Regions from separate parts of the Pseudomonas sp. Z3-6 genome, predicted to be linked through region 2. Evidence: predicted binding sites of a transcription regulator. Region 2 holds the regulator's gene; each other region holds the start of a gene.

The links. The regulator sigma-54, encoded in region 2, starts transcription at its own class of promoters, with help from an activator protein. The targets are predictions, from matches to a motif close to ANTGGCATNNANNTTGCTNT.
Region 1: a site for sigma-54 is predicted at 1,937-1,956, ahead of J3P88_RS09270 (circularly permuted type 2 ATP-grasp protein). Genes of this name have one in related genera too.
Region 3: a site for sigma-54 is predicted at 1,480-1,499, ahead of glnK (P-II family nitrogen regulator). Genes of this name have one in related genera too.
Region 4: a site for sigma-54 is predicted at 2,130-2,149, ahead of J3P88_RS04900 (pilin). Genes of this name have one in related genera too.

The regions. Positions count from the first base shown of each region.
Region 1 is NZ_CP071644.1:2,030,187-2,034,430, forward strand. It holds gene J3P88_RS09255 (START domain-containing protein) at 1-568, shown strand, start outside; gene J3P88_RS09260 (hypothetical protein) at 707-943, shown strand; gene J3P88_RS09265 (ribonuclease E inhibitor RraB) at 1,145-1,486, shown strand; gene J3P88_RS09270 (circularly permuted type 2 ATP-grasp protein) at 1,987-3,396, shown strand; gene J3P88_RS09275 (alpha-E domain-containing protein) at 3,406-4,244, shown strand, end outside.
Region 2 is NZ_CP071644.1:5,871,115-5,875,358, forward strand. It holds gene lptA (lipopolysaccharide transport periplasmic protein LptA) at 1-493, shown strand, start outside; gene lptB (LPS export ABC transporter ATP-binding protein) at 493-1,218, shown strand; gene J3P88_RS25565 (RNA polymerase factor sigma-54) at 1,383-2,876, shown strand; gene hpf (ribosome hibernation-promoting factor, HPF/YfiA family) at 2,954-3,262, shown strand; gene ptsN (PTS IIA-like nitrogen regulatory protein PtsN) at 3,275-3,739, shown strand; gene rapZ (RNase adapter RapZ) at 3,742-4,244, shown strand, end outside.
Region 3 is NZ_CP071644.1:335,192-339,435, forward strand. It holds gene J3P88_RS01425 (sensor histidine kinase) at 1-1,006, shown strand, start outside; gene J3P88_RS01430 (accessory factor UbiK family protein) at 1,025-1,285, opposite strand; gene glnK (P-II family nitrogen regulator) at 1,701-2,039, shown strand; gene J3P88_RS01440 (ammonium transporter) at 2,073-3,407, shown strand; gene J3P88_RS01445 (secondary thiamine-phosphate synthase enzyme YjbQ) at 3,621-4,046, shown strand; gene sutA (transcriptional regulator SutA) at 4,149-4,244, shown strand, end outside.
Region 4 is NZ_CP071644.1:1,074,188-1,078,431, reverse strand. It holds gene J3P88_RS04915 (DUF748 domain-containing protein) at 1-335, shown strand, start outside; gene J3P88_RS04910 (DUF2845 domain-containing protein) at 337-633, shown strand; gene J3P88_RS04905 (BON domain-containing protein) at 964-1,317, opposite strand; gene J3P88_RS04900 (pilin) at 1,661-2,083, opposite strand; gene pilB (type IV-A pilus assembly ATPase PilB) at 2,308-4,008, shown strand; gene J3P88_RS04890 (type II secretion system F family protein) at 4,011-4,244, shown strand, end outside.

The DNA.
Region 1 (4,244 bases), 3.1 Mb from region 2:
GACCGTGTTGCTGGCAACGGCCACCGCTCAGGCAGAGGATTGGCAGGTTGCCAAGGAGAAGGACGGCATCAAGGTTTCCCTCAGTGAAGTAGCGGGCTCCGAGTACAAGGCTTATCGCGGCGTGACAGTGATGAAAACCACCATGGCCAAGCTGCGCAGCTTGCAAGAGGACGTAGCGGGCGCCTGCGCCTGGATTCATGAATGCAAGAGCCAGAAACTGCTCAAGCACGAAGGCGACAAGAGCTGGACTTACACCCAATTCAACACGCCATGGCCGGTGACGCCCCGGGACTCGGTGCTGAAAGTCACGACCGAGGAGGGCGCCGATGGCAGCTTGACCCGCAAGCTCGAGGGCTTACCTGGGTACTTGCCAGAGGAGAAGGGTTTTGTGCGTGTGACCAAGGTCGAGGGTTTCTGGAAGTTCATTCCCAAGGACGGCCAGGTCGAAGTGACCTATCAAGTCCATACCGAGCCGGGTGGTAGCGTACCGTCCATGGTGGCCAACAAGTTCGTGGTGGATGCGCCGTTCAATACATTGAAAGCGTTGAAAGAGCTCGCTGAAAAATAAACAGTATTCGCTGATGAAAAGACCGCCCTCGAGGCGGTCTTTTCATGTGTGCCGTCCGAGCACCCAGCGGAACGATTGTTCCACCGCCAATGTCGAGATAGAGGTAAGCCCGGCCCTGAATTGATCAAGGAGACACTGATGCAAAAGTGGGAAATCACTTTCATTGACGATCACGGTGAAACCACCGTCGAGCAGTTCGACTATGACCAGAAGCCCACCATGGAGCAGGCTGCCCAACTGATTCGCGAAAGGTTGCTTCCAGTGCTCAACAAGCTGGATATGAACGACTTGGAGAACCGCACCGAAGACCCGACGGTCAAGAATCTCAAGTCCCAGAACAGTATCGAAATCGTCAGCATTACACCCATTTCATGAAACCTTGCCAGGTCTCGCTTGGCAGTGGCCATCACTTGCGGCTACTCTGCAATTGAGATCAGCGAAAGGATCGCCAAGGTCCGGTCTTGTCAGCTACATGCTTGTGTCCCGACGGTCATTTGATGCCGTATCGCTTGCAGCCTACGGGCTTCACGCACGGGAAGACGGAAAGTCTATCCATCGGTTTTAGGAGGACGTTTCATGAGCACAGCCTATCAAGAAGACATCAGCACCAGCGTATTGCGCCGCATGAAAGAAGGCGGTTTCGATTTTTCCCGATTCCATCCCATTGAGTTCTACGCCATTTTCCCGGACGAGGAGCGGGCGCGCAGGGCGGCAGGTCATTTTCGGGGAGAGTCGTTGAACGCGCAGATCAGTGCACGGGACGACGGGGCTTGGTCATTGGAACTGAGCCGGGTGATGTACGCCACTTACGATGATATTGGCGACTTCGAGCAAGACTTCGAGGCCGTCGTCGAACCTTTGGGTGGTGTGATCGAAGGGTGGGGCGTCAAGCAAGAGATCCGGCGCCTGCAGGCCTGACAATCACTTACCGCAACCACAGCAACGGCTGACCTTTGTGTCGGCCGTTTTCATGTCTGCTAGCCGCCAATAAACTCCTGTGGGAGCCGAGCTTGCTCGCGATGACGGTGGGCCAGCTTGCATCCATGTTGAATGTGCCGACGCCATCGCGAGCAAGCTCGGCTCCCACAGGGGGGCTCACCGATAATCCATTGTGGGAGCGAGCTTGCTCGCGATGGCGGCCGCAAACCAACATCACTTTCCCGCTGATTCATCACCATCCTTCTCCAGGTTTTGTACCTAACTGTATCGAGACCAAGCCGCGTCGTTTTTCCGTGACTATGCTCATGAAAGCGACGCCCCTGCGTCGCAATGAAGCGGGGGGCAGCGGGTTGGGGGATTTGCCGCACCATAAAAGTGCGTCGCCTGTGAGTGGAGAATCCAACCCGTTGATCATAAAGCGTTTATGCCGATGGCACGGGGCTTGCGAAGCTTGCTGCCAGGGTGACAAGGAGTACGGCATGATCCGCAGCGGTTTTGATGAAATGTATGACGCCGACGGCCAGGTCCGGCCGCACTACCAGGCGTTTGCCCGCTGGTTGGCCGACACGCCTGACGAGCTGCTGGCGCAACGCAGGCGCGAAGCCGACCTGTTGTTTCATCGTGCCGGCATTACGTTCACGCTGTACGGCGACGAGCAGGGGACCGAGCGCCTGATTCCGTTCGACACGATCCCGCGTAGCATTCCGGCCAGCGAATGGCGGGTGGTGGAGCGCGGCTGCATCCAGCGGGTCAAGGCGCTGAACATGTTCCTGGCCGACCTCTACCACGAACAACGGATCATCCGCGCCGGCATCATTCCCGCCGAGCAGGTGCTGGCCAACGAGCAATACCAACTGGCGATGCAGGGGCTGGACCTGCACCGTGACATCTATGCGCACATTTGCGGTGTTGACCTGGTGCGCGACGGTGACGGTACGTACTACGTGCTCGAAGACAATCTTCGTACGCCCAGCGGTGTCAGCTACATGCTCGAAGACCGCAAGATGATGATGCGCCTGTTCCCCGAACTGTTCGCCGCCCAGCGCATCGCCCCCATTGACCATTATCCGAACCTGCTGCTCGACACCCTGAAAAGCTCCAGCCCACTGGACGACCCCAGCGTCGTGGTGCTGACGCCGGGGCGTTTCAACAGCGCGTTCTTCGAGCACGCGTTCCTCGCCCGGGAAATGGGCGTGGAATTGGTGGAAGGCGCCGACCTGTTCGTGCGGGATGACAAAGTGTTCATGCGCACCACCGACGGCCCGAAAGCGGTTGATGTGATCTACCGTCGCCTCGACGATGCGTTCCTCGATCCCCTGGCCTTCAATCCGGATTCGATGCTCGGCGTACCGGGTCTGTTGTGCTCCTACCGTTCCGGCAACGTGGTGCTGGCCAATGCCATCGGCACAGGTGTAGCAGACGACAAATCGGTGTACCCGTTCGTCACCGACATGATCCGTTTTTACCTGGACGAAGAGCCGATCCTGAAGAACGTTCCTACCTGGCAGTGCCGTAATCCCGCTGAACTTTCCCACGTACTGGCGAACCTTCCCGACCTGGTGGTCAAGGAAACCCAGGGTTCCGGCGGTTATGGGATGCTGGTGGGGCCAGCCGCGACCACGGCGCAGATCGATGCCTTTCGCGAGCGGATCAAGGCCAAGCCGCACGCCTACATCGCCCAGCCGACGTTGTCGCTCTCGACCTGCCCGACCTTTGTCGAAAATGGCATCGCCCCGCGCCACATCGACTTGCGTCCGTTCGTGCTGGCCGGCCGCGAGACCCGCGTGGTCCCTGGCGGGCTGACACGGGTGGCGCTGCGCGAGGGCTCCCTGGTGGTGAACTCATCCCAGGGCGGTGGTACCAAGGACACTTGGGTGGTCGAGGATTGAGGAGCTGCCATGCTGAGTAGAACCGCCTCGGACCTGTACTGGATGTCGCGCTACCTGGAGCGGGCGGAAAACCTCGCGCGGATGCTCGACGTGAGCTATTCGTTGTCGTTGATGCCCCAGGACGGGCGTGGCGACGGCCTGCACGAACTGGCCATGCCATTGCTGATCACCGGCACGCTGGACGATTACCGGGAGCGACACGGCGATCTGCACGCCGAGCGCCTGCTGCATTTCTTTGCCCTGGAAGCGGCCAACCCGGCCAGCATCTACAGTTGCCTGGGCTCCGCGCGAGCCAGTGCCCACGCGGTACGTGGGCGAATCACCGCCGACATGTGGGAAAACATCAATGCCACTTGGCTGGAAATTCGCGGTATCGCCGAGCAAGGCTTGAATCGCTACGGCATGAGCCGTTTCTGCGAGTGGATCAAGGAGCGCTCGCACCTGTTTCGCGGCGCAACCTACGGCACCATCATGCGGAACGACGCGTTCCGGTTCATTCGCCTGGGGACCTTTATCGAACGGGCCGACAACACCCTGCGCTTGCTCGATGCGCGCTACGAAATGGCCGGTGACCAGGCCGACGCGGTCAGCGATGGCACGGCTCACGCGTACTACCAATGGAGCGCCTTGTTGCGGGCCTTGTCGTCCTTCGAGGCCTACACCGAGATCTACCGTGAGGCCCCGGGCGCTCGCCATGTGGCGGAGTTGCTGCTGTTGCGCGCCGACGTGCCGCGCTCGCTGCGCGCCTGCACTGAAGAAATCAACCAGATCCTCGCCAGCCTGCCGGGCACCAACGGCCGGCAGGCACAACGGCTGGCGGCGGAAATGGACGCACGCCTGCGCTACAC
Region 2 (4,244 bases):
AAGCGCGAGCGCCTGGGCTCTTCCCACCGACCGCGACCAGCCTATCCGCATCCAGGCCGACGACGCGCAACTCGACGACAAGAATGGCGTCGCCACCTATAAAGGCGACGTGATCATCACCCAAGGCTCGATGAAGGTCACCGGCAACACCGTGACCATCACCCGCACCCAGTCCGGCGATATCGACGTGGTGACCTCGGTGGGCAACCTGGCCTATTTCGAGCAGATGCAAACCGCGGGCGACACCAAGCCGGTACAAGGCTACGGCGTTACCATCCAATATCACGCCTCCCAGGATCGCGTGGTCCTGATCGACCGCGCCAAGGTCGTCGACAAGGACAACAACGTCACCCAAGGCGAGAAAATCGTCTACGACACCAACAAGAAACTCGCCAGCGCCGGTCGCGCCACCGGCAGCAAGGTGACCGAGCAGCGTCCGCGGATCGACATGGTGATCCAGCCTAAAAAGAAAACCGAGCAGAAGGCCCAGTAATGGCAACTCTGAAAGCTCAGCACTTGGCCAAGAGCTACAAGAGCCGTCAAGTCGTGCGTGATGTCAGCCTGTCCATCGACAGCGGCCAGATCGTCGGCCTGCTCGGCCCCAATGGCGCGGGCAAGACTACTTGCTTCTATATGATCGTCGGCCTGGTCCAGGCCGATCAGGGTCGCGTACTGATCGACGACCTGGATGTCAGCCACCAGCCGATGCACGGCCGCGCGAAGGCCGGTATCGGCTATTTGCCGCAAGAAGCGTCGATCTTCCGCAAACTGTCGGTGGCCGACAACATCATGGCGATCCTCGAGACCCGCAAGGAACTCGACAAGGCCGGCCGTCGCCAGGAGCTGGAAAGCCTGTTACAGGAATTCCACATCAGCCACATTCGCGACAACCTGGGCATGAGCCTGTCTGGTGGCGAACGGCGTCGCGTGGAAATCGCCCGCGCCCTGGCCACCGCGCCGAAATTCATCCTGCTCGACGAACCGTTCGCCGGCGTGGACCCGATCTCGGTGGGGGACATCAAGCAGATCATCCATCACCTCAAGGCCAAGGGCATCGGCGTACTGATCACCGACCACAACGTGCGCGAGACGCTGGATATCTGCGAAACCGCCTACATTGTCAATGACGGCCAGTTGATCGCCGAAGGTGACTCCGCTGCGATCCTGGCCAACGACCTGGTCAAGGAAGTGTACCTGGGCCATGAGTTCCGCCTGTAAGCACACGTGTCTGGCGAATTGCCCGGGCGTCGTTTAATTTTATTATGGCGACGCTCTAGGCAAACACTTCAGTTTCAGGCATATAATTTGCTTAAGTTTGGCGCTCCGGCGCCCTGTAGTGGATGGCGCATGTGCGCCGGCGAATAAGGTGTTAAGCCCCTGCCATGAAACCATCGCTAGTCTTGAGAATGGGCCAGCAGCTGACGATGACACCGCAGCTGCAACAGGCCATCCGCCTGCTCCAATTGTCGACCCTGGACCTGCAACAGGAAATCCAGGAGGCCCTGGAGTCCAATCCGATGCTCGAACGCCAGGAAGAAGGCGACGACTTCGATAACACCGATCCGCTGGCCGACAACGTCGAGCAGAAGACCAATACCGAGATCCCGGAACCGTCCTACCAGGAAGCCGCCCCGACGGTGGACAACCTCGAGGAAGGCGAATGGAACGAACGCATTCCCAACGAGCTGCCCGTGGACACGGCCTGGGAAGACGTCTACCAGACCAGCGCCAGCAACCTGCCAAGCAGCGATGACGACGAGTGGGACTTCACCACCCGCACCTCTGCCGGCGAGAGCCTGCAAAGCCACTTGTTGTGGCAACTGAACCTGGCGCCGATGTCCGACACCGATCGCCTGATCGCCGTGACCCTGATCGATTGCATCAACAACCAGGGCTACCTGGACGAGACCCTCGAGGAGATCCTCGAAGCCTTCGACCCCGAGCTCGACATCGAGCTGGACGAGATCGAAGCCGTCCTCCATCGCATCCAGCAGTTCGAGCCGGCCGGCATCGGCGCTCGCAACCTGGGCGAGTGCCTGTTGCTGCAATTGCGCCAGTTGTCCGCCAAGACACCGTGGCTGGCCGAAGCCAAGCGACTGGTCACCGATTTCATCGACCTGCTGGGCGGTCGCGACTACAGCCAACTGATGCGCCGCATGAAGCTCAAGGAAGATGAGCTGCGCCAGGTCATCGAGCTGGTGCAGAGCCTCAACCCGCGCCCCGGCTCGCAGATCGAATCCACCGAGCCTGAGTACGTGGTGCCCGACGTGATCGTGCGCAAGCACAATGATCGCTGGCTGGTGGAGCTCAACCAGGAATCGGTGCCCAAGCTGCGCGTCAACGCCCAGTACGCTGGCTTCGTCAAGCGTGCCGACACCAGCGCCGACAACACCTTCATGCGCAATCAGCTGCAGGAAGCCCGCTGGTTCATCAAGAGCCTGCAAAGCCGCAACGAAACATTGATGAAAGTTGCCACCCAGATCGTCGAGCATCAGCGCGGCTTCCTGGAGTACGGCGATGAAGCGATGAAACCGTTGGTCCTGCATGACATTGCCGAAGCCGTGGGCATGCACGAATCGACGATTTCCCGGGTGACCACCCAGAAATTCATGCATACCCCCCGGGGCATCTATGAATTGAAATACTTTTTCTCCAGCCACGTCAGCACCTCCGAAGGCGGCGAATGCTCGTCCACGGCCATCCGCGCGATCATCAAAAAACTGGTGGCTGCGGAAAATCAGAAAAAGCCGTTGAGTGACAGCAAGATCGCTGGTTTACTGGAGGCACAAGGCATTCAGGTGGCCCGCCGTACCGTCGCCAAGTACCGTGAATCCCTCGGGATCGCGCCTTCGAGCGAGCGCAAGCGGTTGATGTAACAAGGCCACGCCACAGCGTTCCAGTGGCAGGCATTTCTGCCTGCCGCTTTATGCACTGGCAACGAAGGAGAAGCTGTATGCAAGTCAACATCAGTGGACACCAACTGGAAGTGACCGAACCCCTGCGCACCTACATCGGCGAAAAACTCGACCGATTGGAGAGGCATTTCGACAAGATCACCAACGTGCAGGTCACGATGAACGTCGAGAAGCTGCTGCAGAAAATCGAAGCCACGCTGCATATTCCCGGCGGAGAAGTGGTTGCCAACGCAGAGCACACAGACATGTATGCCGCGATTGACCTGCTGACCGACAAGCTGGATCGCCAACTCAAAAAGCATAAGGAAAAGACCCAGAGCCTCCTCCAGGGCGCTACCGGTCGTTAACCCCCCCAATCCATGATCCGACTAGAAACCATCCTGACCCCCGGCCGTTCCCAAGTGAACGCGCCGGGCGGCAGTAAAAAGAAAGCCCTCGAACAAATTGCCAACCTGATCCACCGCGAGGTGCCTGATCTGGTGATGCAGGACGTCTTCGAGGCCCTGGTTGCCCGTGAAAAACTCGGTTCCACCGGTTTTGGCAACGGCATCGCCATTCCTCACTGCCGTCTCAAGGGGTGTGCCGCGCCGATCAGCGCATTGTTGCACCTTGATACCCCCATAGATTTCGACGCCATCGACGGCGCCCCGGTCGACCTGCTGTTTGTATTGCTGGTTCCGGAAGCGGCGACCGATGCGCACCTCGAGCTGCTGCGCCAGATTGCCAGCATGCTGGACCGCAAGGAAGTGCGCGAAAAACTGCGCAGCGCACCGAGTAACGAAGCTTTGTACCAGGTGGTCCTGGACGAGCAGAACGGTCATTAAACATGCGCATGATCATCGTCAGTGGCCGCTCCGGCTCCGGTAAAAGCACGGCCCTCAACGTGCTTGAGGACAGCGGCTACTATTGCATCGACAACCTGCCCGCCGGCCTGCTGCCGGAACTGGCCGAGCGCGCCCTGATCCACACGGAACTGGCGCAGTCGCTGGTGGCGGTGTCCATCGATGCGCGCAACCTGCCGAGCCACCTGTCGCGCTTCCCTGAACTGCTCGAGGAAGTGCGCAGCCGGCATATCCAGTGCGATGTGTTGTACCTGGATGCCGATGAGGAGACGCTGCTCAAGCGCTTTTCCGAAACCCGCCGGCGCCACCCCCTGAGCAACGCCAACCGCTCCCTGGCCGAAGCCATCGAGGATGAAAGCCAACTGCTGGGGCCGATTGCCGACCTGGCCGACCTGAAGGTCAACACCACGCACCTGAACCTGTATCAGCTACGTGACACGATCAAGCTGCGCCTGCTGAACCAACCGGAGCCGGGCACGGCGTTCCT
Region 3 (4,244 bases), 1.4 Mb from region 2:
GCTGTCGGCGCTGGTCAAGGTGATCACTGCGATCGCCTCGGTGATTACCGCCATCCTGCTGGTGCGGTTGGTGCCGGCGGCCCTGAAGATCCCCAGCCCGCAGCAACTGGCCAAGGTCAACGACGAATTGCGCGAGGCGCAGGCCGAACTGGTGACCACTGCGCGCCGGGCCGGCATGGCGGAGATCGCCACCAATGTGCTGCACAACGTGGGCAATGTGCTTAACAGCGTCAATGTGTCAGCCCAGGTCCTCTACGATAAGGTGCACACCTCCAAGGGGCCTGCGGTGGCCAAGGTCGCCCAGTTGATGAAGGACCATCCCGATGACCTCGGCGACTTCATCAGCACTGATCCGAAAGGGCGCGCGCTACCCGACTATCTCGACAAGCTGGCCGACGCGCTGGCCGTCGAGCAGCAAGGCATGATCGCCGAGCTGGCGCAATTGACCCGTCGAATCGACCACATCAAGGAAATCGTCGCCACCCAGCAGTCCTACGCTGGCAATGCCAGTGTCTTGGAGCCGGGCTCGTTGCGTGAGCTGGTCGAGGATGTCGTGCGCATTTGCGATGTGTCCCTGGCCCGCCACCACATCACGCTGATCAAGGAATTCAGCGATACCCCGCAAATGCCGTTGGATAAGCACCGAGTGCTGCAGATCCTGGTCAATCTGATCAACAACGCCAAGCAGGCGCTGGACGCAGGTACGAACCGGCCGCCGCAGATCGTCTTGCGCCTGAAGATCGTTGACGAGGGGCGCGTCCGGGTCGAGATCGAGGACAACGGCGAGGGGATCGCGCAGGACAATCTGGCGCGGGTGTTCGAGCACGGCTTCAGCACGCGTGTCGACGGCCATGGTTTTGGCCTGCACAGCTGCATCCTGGCTGCGCACGAAATGGGCGGCGATCTGACCGTGCAGAGCGCCGGGCCGGGCTGCGGCGCGCTGTTTATCCTGGAGCTGCCGCTGGCACTGACCCCGGACCCATCTCAACATGTTGCGAGGGGTTGAGTGGCCCGCAGGGGCTGCTTATTCCTGTGCCGGAGCCAGTCGCGCTTCCAGCTCCGCGACCTTGGCCTCCAGGCTTTCGAGCCGTGCCCGGGTCCGGGCCAGCACGACCATCTGGCTGTCGAATTCTTCCCGGCTGACCAGGTCCAGCTTACTGAAGCCGCTTTGCAGCAGGGCCTTGAACTGGCTTTCGATTTCGCTTTTGGGCAGCGGCGTGTCACCACTCAAGAGGCGGGAGGCGTGGCCGCTCAGGGCGTCGAGGAGGTCTTTGGGCGCAAGCATGTGCAGGTGTCCTGGAAACGATGGCGGGCAGTGTACCACGCAGTGTCTATAGTCAATTCGCAAGCCGGGGATGCACGCTTTTCGCGCATTGCGCCGGGCGTTGCTGCACTGTTGTTGTGCGTAACGTTGCGGTTCATGCCGCAGTGCACGTCGAGCAGGTGGCCAAGAGATTGAAATCAGAGGGTTTGGGTGCAGATGGCAAGGTTTCTGCTTAGAGGCTGATGACCCATGCACTGATGCAGTCGCTGTGACGAATGCAGTGCAGCAGGCGGAACGGGGAGTTTCGTCAGGATCGGTTAACTGGCACCTGTCGGGCAACTTGGGCCGACGACGCGTTACAAAGCCAGGCACTGCGCTTAGACTTGAGTCGGGTTTGTTTTCCTGGGGCAAGTCCACCAATTCGGGAGAAAGTTTCATGAAGCTAGTCACTGCCATCATCAAGCCGTTCAAGTTGGACGACGTGCGCGAGTCGTTGTCCGAGATCGGCGTGCAGGGCATTACCGTTACTGAGGTCAAGGGCTTCGGTCGGCAGAAGGGCCACACCGAGCTGTATCGCGGCGCGGAATACGTGGTCGATTTCCTGCCCAAGGTGAAGATCGATGTCGCCATTGACGACAAGGATCTTGACCGGGTGATCGAGGCAATCACCAAGGCCGCCAACACCGGCAAGATCGGTGACGGGAAGATCTTTGTGGTCAATCTGGAACAGGCTATCCGCATCCGTACCGGCGAAACCGATACCGACGCCATCTAAGCCGCCAAACCCAACGCCCCAGGAGAAAACAATATGACTCTGCGTAAATTCGCAGGGCTAGGAGCCCTGTTGTCCTTCGCAATGCCTGGCCTGGCCATGGCAGAAGAAGCGGCAGCCCCTGTCCTGAACTCCGGCGACACCGCCTGGATGCTCACGGCCACGATTCTTGTACTGTTCATGACCATTCCCGGCCTGGCACTGTTCTACGGTGGCATGGTCCGGTCGAAAAACCTTCTTTCCGTGATGATGCAGTGCTTTGCCATTACCGGTCTGATCAGCGTCCTGTGGGTCATCTATGGCTACAGCATCGCGTTCGACACCACCGGCATGGAGCAGGGCGTCGTCAATTTCAACTCCTTCGTCGGTGGCCTGGGCAAGGCGTTCCTGGCGGGCGTCACGCCGGCGAGCATCACCGGTCCGGCGGCGCTGTTCCCTGAAGCGGTGTTCATCACTTTCCAGATGACCTTCGCCATCATCACCCCGGCCCTGATCGTCGGCGCATTTGCCGAGCGGATGAAGTTCTCCGCCATGCTGATCTTCATGGGCGTGTGGTTCACCCTGGTGTATGCACCGATTGCGCACATGGTCTGGTCCGGCAACGGCGGCCTGATGTGGGACTGGGGCGTGCTGGACTTCGCTGGCGGCACCGTGGTGCACATCAACGCCGGTATCGCAGGTCTGGTGGCGTGCCTGGTATTGGGCAAGCGCAAAGGCTTCCCGACTACCCCAATGGCGCCGCACAACCTGGGTTACACCCTGATGGGCGCGGCCATGCTGTGGGTCGGCTGGTTCGGCTTCAACGCCGGTTCTGCTGTCGCCGCCAACGGCACCGCCGGCATGGCGATGCTGGTGACCCAGATCGCGACCGCTGCGGCGGCGCTGGGCTGGATGTTTGCCGAGTGGATCACCCACGGCAAGCCAAGCGCACTGGGCATTGCCTCGGGCGTGGTGGCCGGTCTGGTTGCAATTACCCCGGCTGCCGGTACCGTGGGCCCGATGGGCGCCTTGGTCATCGGCCTGGCGGCGGGCGTGGTGTGCTTCTTCTGCGCTACCACCCTCAAGCGCAAGCTCGGTTATGACGATTCCCTGGACGCCTTCGGCGTACACGGCATCGGCGGTATCCTCGGCGCGATCCTGACCGGTGTGTTCGCCGCTCCGGCACTGGGTGGCTTCGGCACCGTGACCGACATCGGCGCGCAAGTGTGGATTCAATTCAAAGGCGTGGGTTTCACGGTGGTCTACACCGGGATCGTCACCTTCATCATCCTCAAGGTGCTGGATGCCGTCATGGGTCTGCGTGTCACCGAGGAAGAAGAAGCCGTGGGCCTGGACCTGGCTCAGCACAACGAGCGTGGCTACAACCTGTAAATACGCGCCCATAAAAAATGCCCGGTTCGCCGGGCATTTTTTTGCCTGGAATTTGTCATTGCTCACAGGATGCGGCGGTTTTTCCGACGCCTTTTGTTGTGGATGCGACATGGGTTTTTATACCGCCAAAGGCTTACATCGAAGCAAGAATATTAGGGCCTTTGTTTTTTCCCAGAGCGCGCTAGAATGCGCGCCGAACGTGCGGAGAACTGTATGTGGCAACAGACGCTGATAACCCTGCGGGCAAGGCCCCGGGGCTTTCATCTGGTGACGGACGAGTTGCTGGCCGGCCTGCCTGAACTCAAGGCGTGTCGTGTTGGTCTGTTGCATCTGTGGCTGCAGCATACCTCGGCCTCGTTGACCATCAACGAGAACGCCGATCCGGCGGTACGTCGAGACTTCGAACGATTTTTCAATCGGCTGATCCCACAAGGAGCCGCCGGTTATGAGCACAACGACGAAGGCCTGGACGACCTCCCGGCGCACTTCAAGGCCAGCGTGCTCGGTTGCCAGCTCAGCCTGCCGGTTACGGCAGGAAGGCTGGCATTGGGAACCTGGCAAGGTGTTTATCTGGGCGAGCACCGTGATCACGGCGGTGCTCGTAAAGTCCTCGCCACCTTGTACGGTGAAGAGGCATAACCGCTGATTGCCGGCGGATGTTGAATTTTTTCTGGCAGCCTTCGAACAGATGGCGAAGCTGGGCTATAACTAATCTGCTTTTCGCAAGTCATGAGGTAGAACATGAGCGACGATGATCTGGAAAACGACGACCTCGAAGTAGGCGACGAAGACGAGACCGAAGAAGGCCTTGAAGTGGCGGCGGAAGACGTTGCCGAA
Region 4 (4,244 bases), 2.1 Mb from region 2:
CCCAGGCTTCGCTGATAGAGGTGCCCGAGGATGAAAAGGCACCGCTGCTCGAAGGCATCTACCGCACGCGCCTCAAGACCCAGCCGCCGGCCGAATGGACGCAACTGGATAAAACGGCGCGCATCGAGAAACTGCGCGAAGGCGTGATCAAGTTCTGGAGCGGCAGCGACGTGCTGTTGCGCCAACTGGGACAGGAACGGGCCAGCAGCATCAAGGATTTCCTGGTGGACAAAGGTCAGTTGGCCGACGACCGCGTGTATTTCATCGACGCCAGCCTCGGCCAGGCCGAAAGCGATGGCCGGGTGGTCACGCCTATGCATCTGGATGCCGAATAAGATGAAACCCTGGTACGGGCTCGGCCTGGGTCTATTGCTCGCCGCCGGCCAGGCATCGGCGGCCACCACGCTGCGCTGCGGCAACCAGTTGATCAGCGTCGGCGACCGCTTGAGCGAAGTGCTGCAGAAGTGCGGACAGCCTGCGGCGCGGGATGACTTGGGCTACAAGCGCAGCGTCAATCGCCGGGAAGAATACCCGGTGGAAGAATTGACCTACGGCCCCAACAACGGCATGTATCAGTACCTGCGTTTCGAGGGCAATCGGCTGGTGGAGATCACCAGCAAGCGGGGGCGGTGACCGGGCCGCTACACAATCAGCAGCATATGAGTTGATCGTGCTGCCGCCTTCGCGAGCAAGCCCGCTCCCACAGTGGATCGCATTTTTCCTGAAGAAACTCGGTTCACTGTGGGAGCGGGCTTGCTCGCGAAAAGGGCAACTCGGTCTCCCTGGCTGCCCAGCCCCATATACATTTTCCACCCTGAAATAGAACAGGCCCCCGACACGAATGCCGGAGGCCTGTAATGGCCACATCCCTATGGCCTTTCGCATGAACTCCAAAGCAACGGCAAGCGTATGACTCAGCCCGCTTGCCGTGCCTTCTCCCAGTCCAGGCGAGAAGTCTTGGCCTTACTCGGCCTTCAGGCCGTCAGCCGATACGTCCTTGACGCCCTTGATTTTCTTGGCGATTGCCACAGCGGTGTCTTTTTGTGCTTCAGTGACTTTGGTCATCGAAGACAGGGACACAACACCTTTATTGGTTTCGACTTTGATATCTGTGCCTGGAATGCCTTTTTCAGTGACTAGGTCAGCTTTGACCTTGGTGGTGATCCAGGTATCGGAAACGTCTTCTTTGGCCTCTGTCACTTCGCCTGCAGCCAGCATCATTGGCGCCTGAGTCGCTTGGGTGGTCTCGGCGAATGCGCTAGCCATGGTCAGGGTCAGAGCGGTAGCAGCGGCGGCAGTGATAGCGAACTTCTTCATACGAGTAACTCCTGTTTTTCTCAGAAACCGCCGGAGATGAATCCCGGCAGGGTTAACAGGAGTAGTGCGAAGGCTGTGCCAGTTTTGAAACATTTATAAATTGCTTATGAATCAGCAGGTTAAGCGAAGCGGCGATTTTGGCGATCATGCAAAATGCATGAGCCGCCGATTTTCGACATGCAACTTGCGGGTTTTAGCCTCTTTCTAAGCTTCTGAATTGCGAAGGGTTTTCTGTGGCGAGGGAGCTTGCTCCCGCTGGGCTGCGTAGCAGCCCTTTTGTTGGCCATACGGCGCAAGCAATCTCGCGCCGCGGTCACGGACTAAACCTCAGTGGATAGGATAATCAAGGAGCAACCGCCACTGTGCAGCCACCTGCGGGCAAAAACTCTTCAGCAACATTGGAAGAGCAGCTCCAGGTACCTGTCCCGGCACGACTGAGGATGATCGTTTTACCTACGATGGAAGAAGGCGCTTCCTTTATGGTGCAAGTGACGCTGGCCGTCCCTGCAGCAGCATCACCTGAAACAGACATCGTGCAGTTGTTGCTCGACGCCGGTACGCCCGTATTGGCAGCCGTTGGAGTGGTCCCTTTATTCAAGAGGTCTTCCACCGGCACCTTCAACGAAGAAGCTTCTGCCAGCCCAACCGTCACCTTCGCCCGCGCCTGGTACTTGGAATACTGCGGCAACGCAAACGTCGCCAGAATGCCGATGATCGCCACGACGATCAGCAGCTCGATCAGCGTAAAGCCCTTTTGCTTATTCATAGACATCTCCCATGCATGAGTCGAAATCTCATGACCTGAAATCGCCATTGCAGGGCACATGCCAACCCTCAAGCCCCATCAATAAAGGGTGTCGATCCCGCACAACGGCGACGTCCTACCTCAACAACCGCACTATCTGACGTTTTTTGTCACCCCGGCCCGCTGGTTTGGCGTGGATGCTTGACTAGGCTATAAGTCATGAACTGTCCGCGTCCGGTATTCCCATGAATGACATCGCCCTCAGCGGCCTGACCAAGCAATTGGTGCTGGCCGAACTGCTCACCGAGCAAAGTGCGCAACAGGCGTATCAACAGGCCCAACGCAGCCGCATCCCCCTGGTCAGCTACCTGGTGCAGAACAAACTGGTCCAGAGCCGCCAGATCGCGGAAATCGCCTCGGAGCATTTCGGCGTGGCCCTGCTGGACCTCAACAGCCTGGACAAGGAAGCCCAACCCACCGGCCTGGTCAGCGAAAAACTGGTGCGTCAGCACCACGCCCTGCCGCTGTGGCGACGCGGCAACAAGCTGTACGTGGGCATCTCCGACCCGACCAATCACCAGGCCATCAACGACATCCAGTTCAGCACCGGCCTGACCACCGAAGCCATCCTGGTGGAGGACGACAAGCTCAGCGACGCCATCGAAAAATTCTTCGAATCCAGTAGCACCGGCCTGGAAGGCATGGGCGACGTCGACCTCGATGGCCTGGACATCGAATCAATCGACGACACCAAGCAGGACGCCATCGGCGGCCAGGACACCGATGACGCGCCCGTGGTGCGCTTCGTCAACAAGATGTTGCTGGACGCGATCAAGGGCGGCTCTTCCGACCTGCATTTCGAACCCTACGAAAAAACCTACCGGGTGCGGGTGCGCACCGACGGCATGCTGCGGGAAGTGGCCAAGCCGCCGATCCAATTGGCGACCCGCATCGCCGCCCGCCTGAAGGTCATGGCCAGCCTCGATATTTCCGAGCGGCGCAAACCCCAGGACGGCCGGCTGAAAATGCGCCTGTCGAAAACCAAGTCCATCGACTTCCGGGTCAACACCCTGCCCACGCTCTGGGGCGAAAAAGTGGTGATCCGGATCCTCGACCCGTCCAGCGCGCAAATGGGCATCGATGCCCTGGGCTACGAGCCGGATCAGAAAGACCTGTACATGGCCGCCCTCAAGCAACCGCAAGGGCTGATCCTGGTCACCGGCCCGACCGGCTCGGGCAAGACCGTGTCGCTGTACACCGGACTGAACATCCTCAACACCGTGGACATCAACATTTCCACCGCCGAAGACCCGGTGGAAATCAACATGGAAGGCATCAACCAGGTCAACGTGAACCCGCGCCAGGGGCTGGACTTCGCCCAGGCCCTGCGCTCGTTCCTGCGCCAGGACCCGGACGTGATCATGGTCGGCGAGATCCGCGACCTGGAAACCGCCGAAATCGCCATCAAGGCCGCCCAGACCGGGCACCTGGTGCTTTCCACCCTGCACACCAACAGCGCCGCCGAAACCCTGATCCGCTTGCAGAACATGGGTATCCCGGGGTTCAACATCGCCACCGCCGTACACCTGATCATCGCCCAGCGGCTGGCGCGCAAGCTGTGCAACCACTGCAAGAAGGCCATCGAGATTCCCGAGGAAACCTTGCTCAAGGAAGGTTTCCCCCGGGAACGCATCGGCTCATTCACGATCTATGAGCCGGTCGGTTGCGAACAGTGCAACCACGGTTACAAAGGGCGCGTGGGGGTTTACGAAGTGGTCAAGAACACGCCAGAGCTGCAACGGTTGATCATGGCCGAGGGCAACTCACTGGAAATCGATCTGCAGATGCGCAAGGACGGCTTCAATGACCTGCGCGCATCGGGGCTGCTCAAAGTGATGCAGGGCGTTACCAGCCTCGAAGAAATCAACCGGGTCACCAAGGATTGAACATGGCGGTCAAGGCAGTCAAAACCGATGTGTACACCTGGGAAGGCAAGGACCGCAAAGGCACGAAAATGACCGGTGAGCTGACGGGCCAGAGCCCGGCCCTGGTCAAGGCACAACTGCGCAAGCAAGGCATCAACCCGGAGAAGGTCCGCAAGAAATCCACCTCGATATTCAGCAAGGGCAAGCGCATCAAGCCGCTGGACATCGCCCTCTTCACCCGCCAGATGGCCACGATG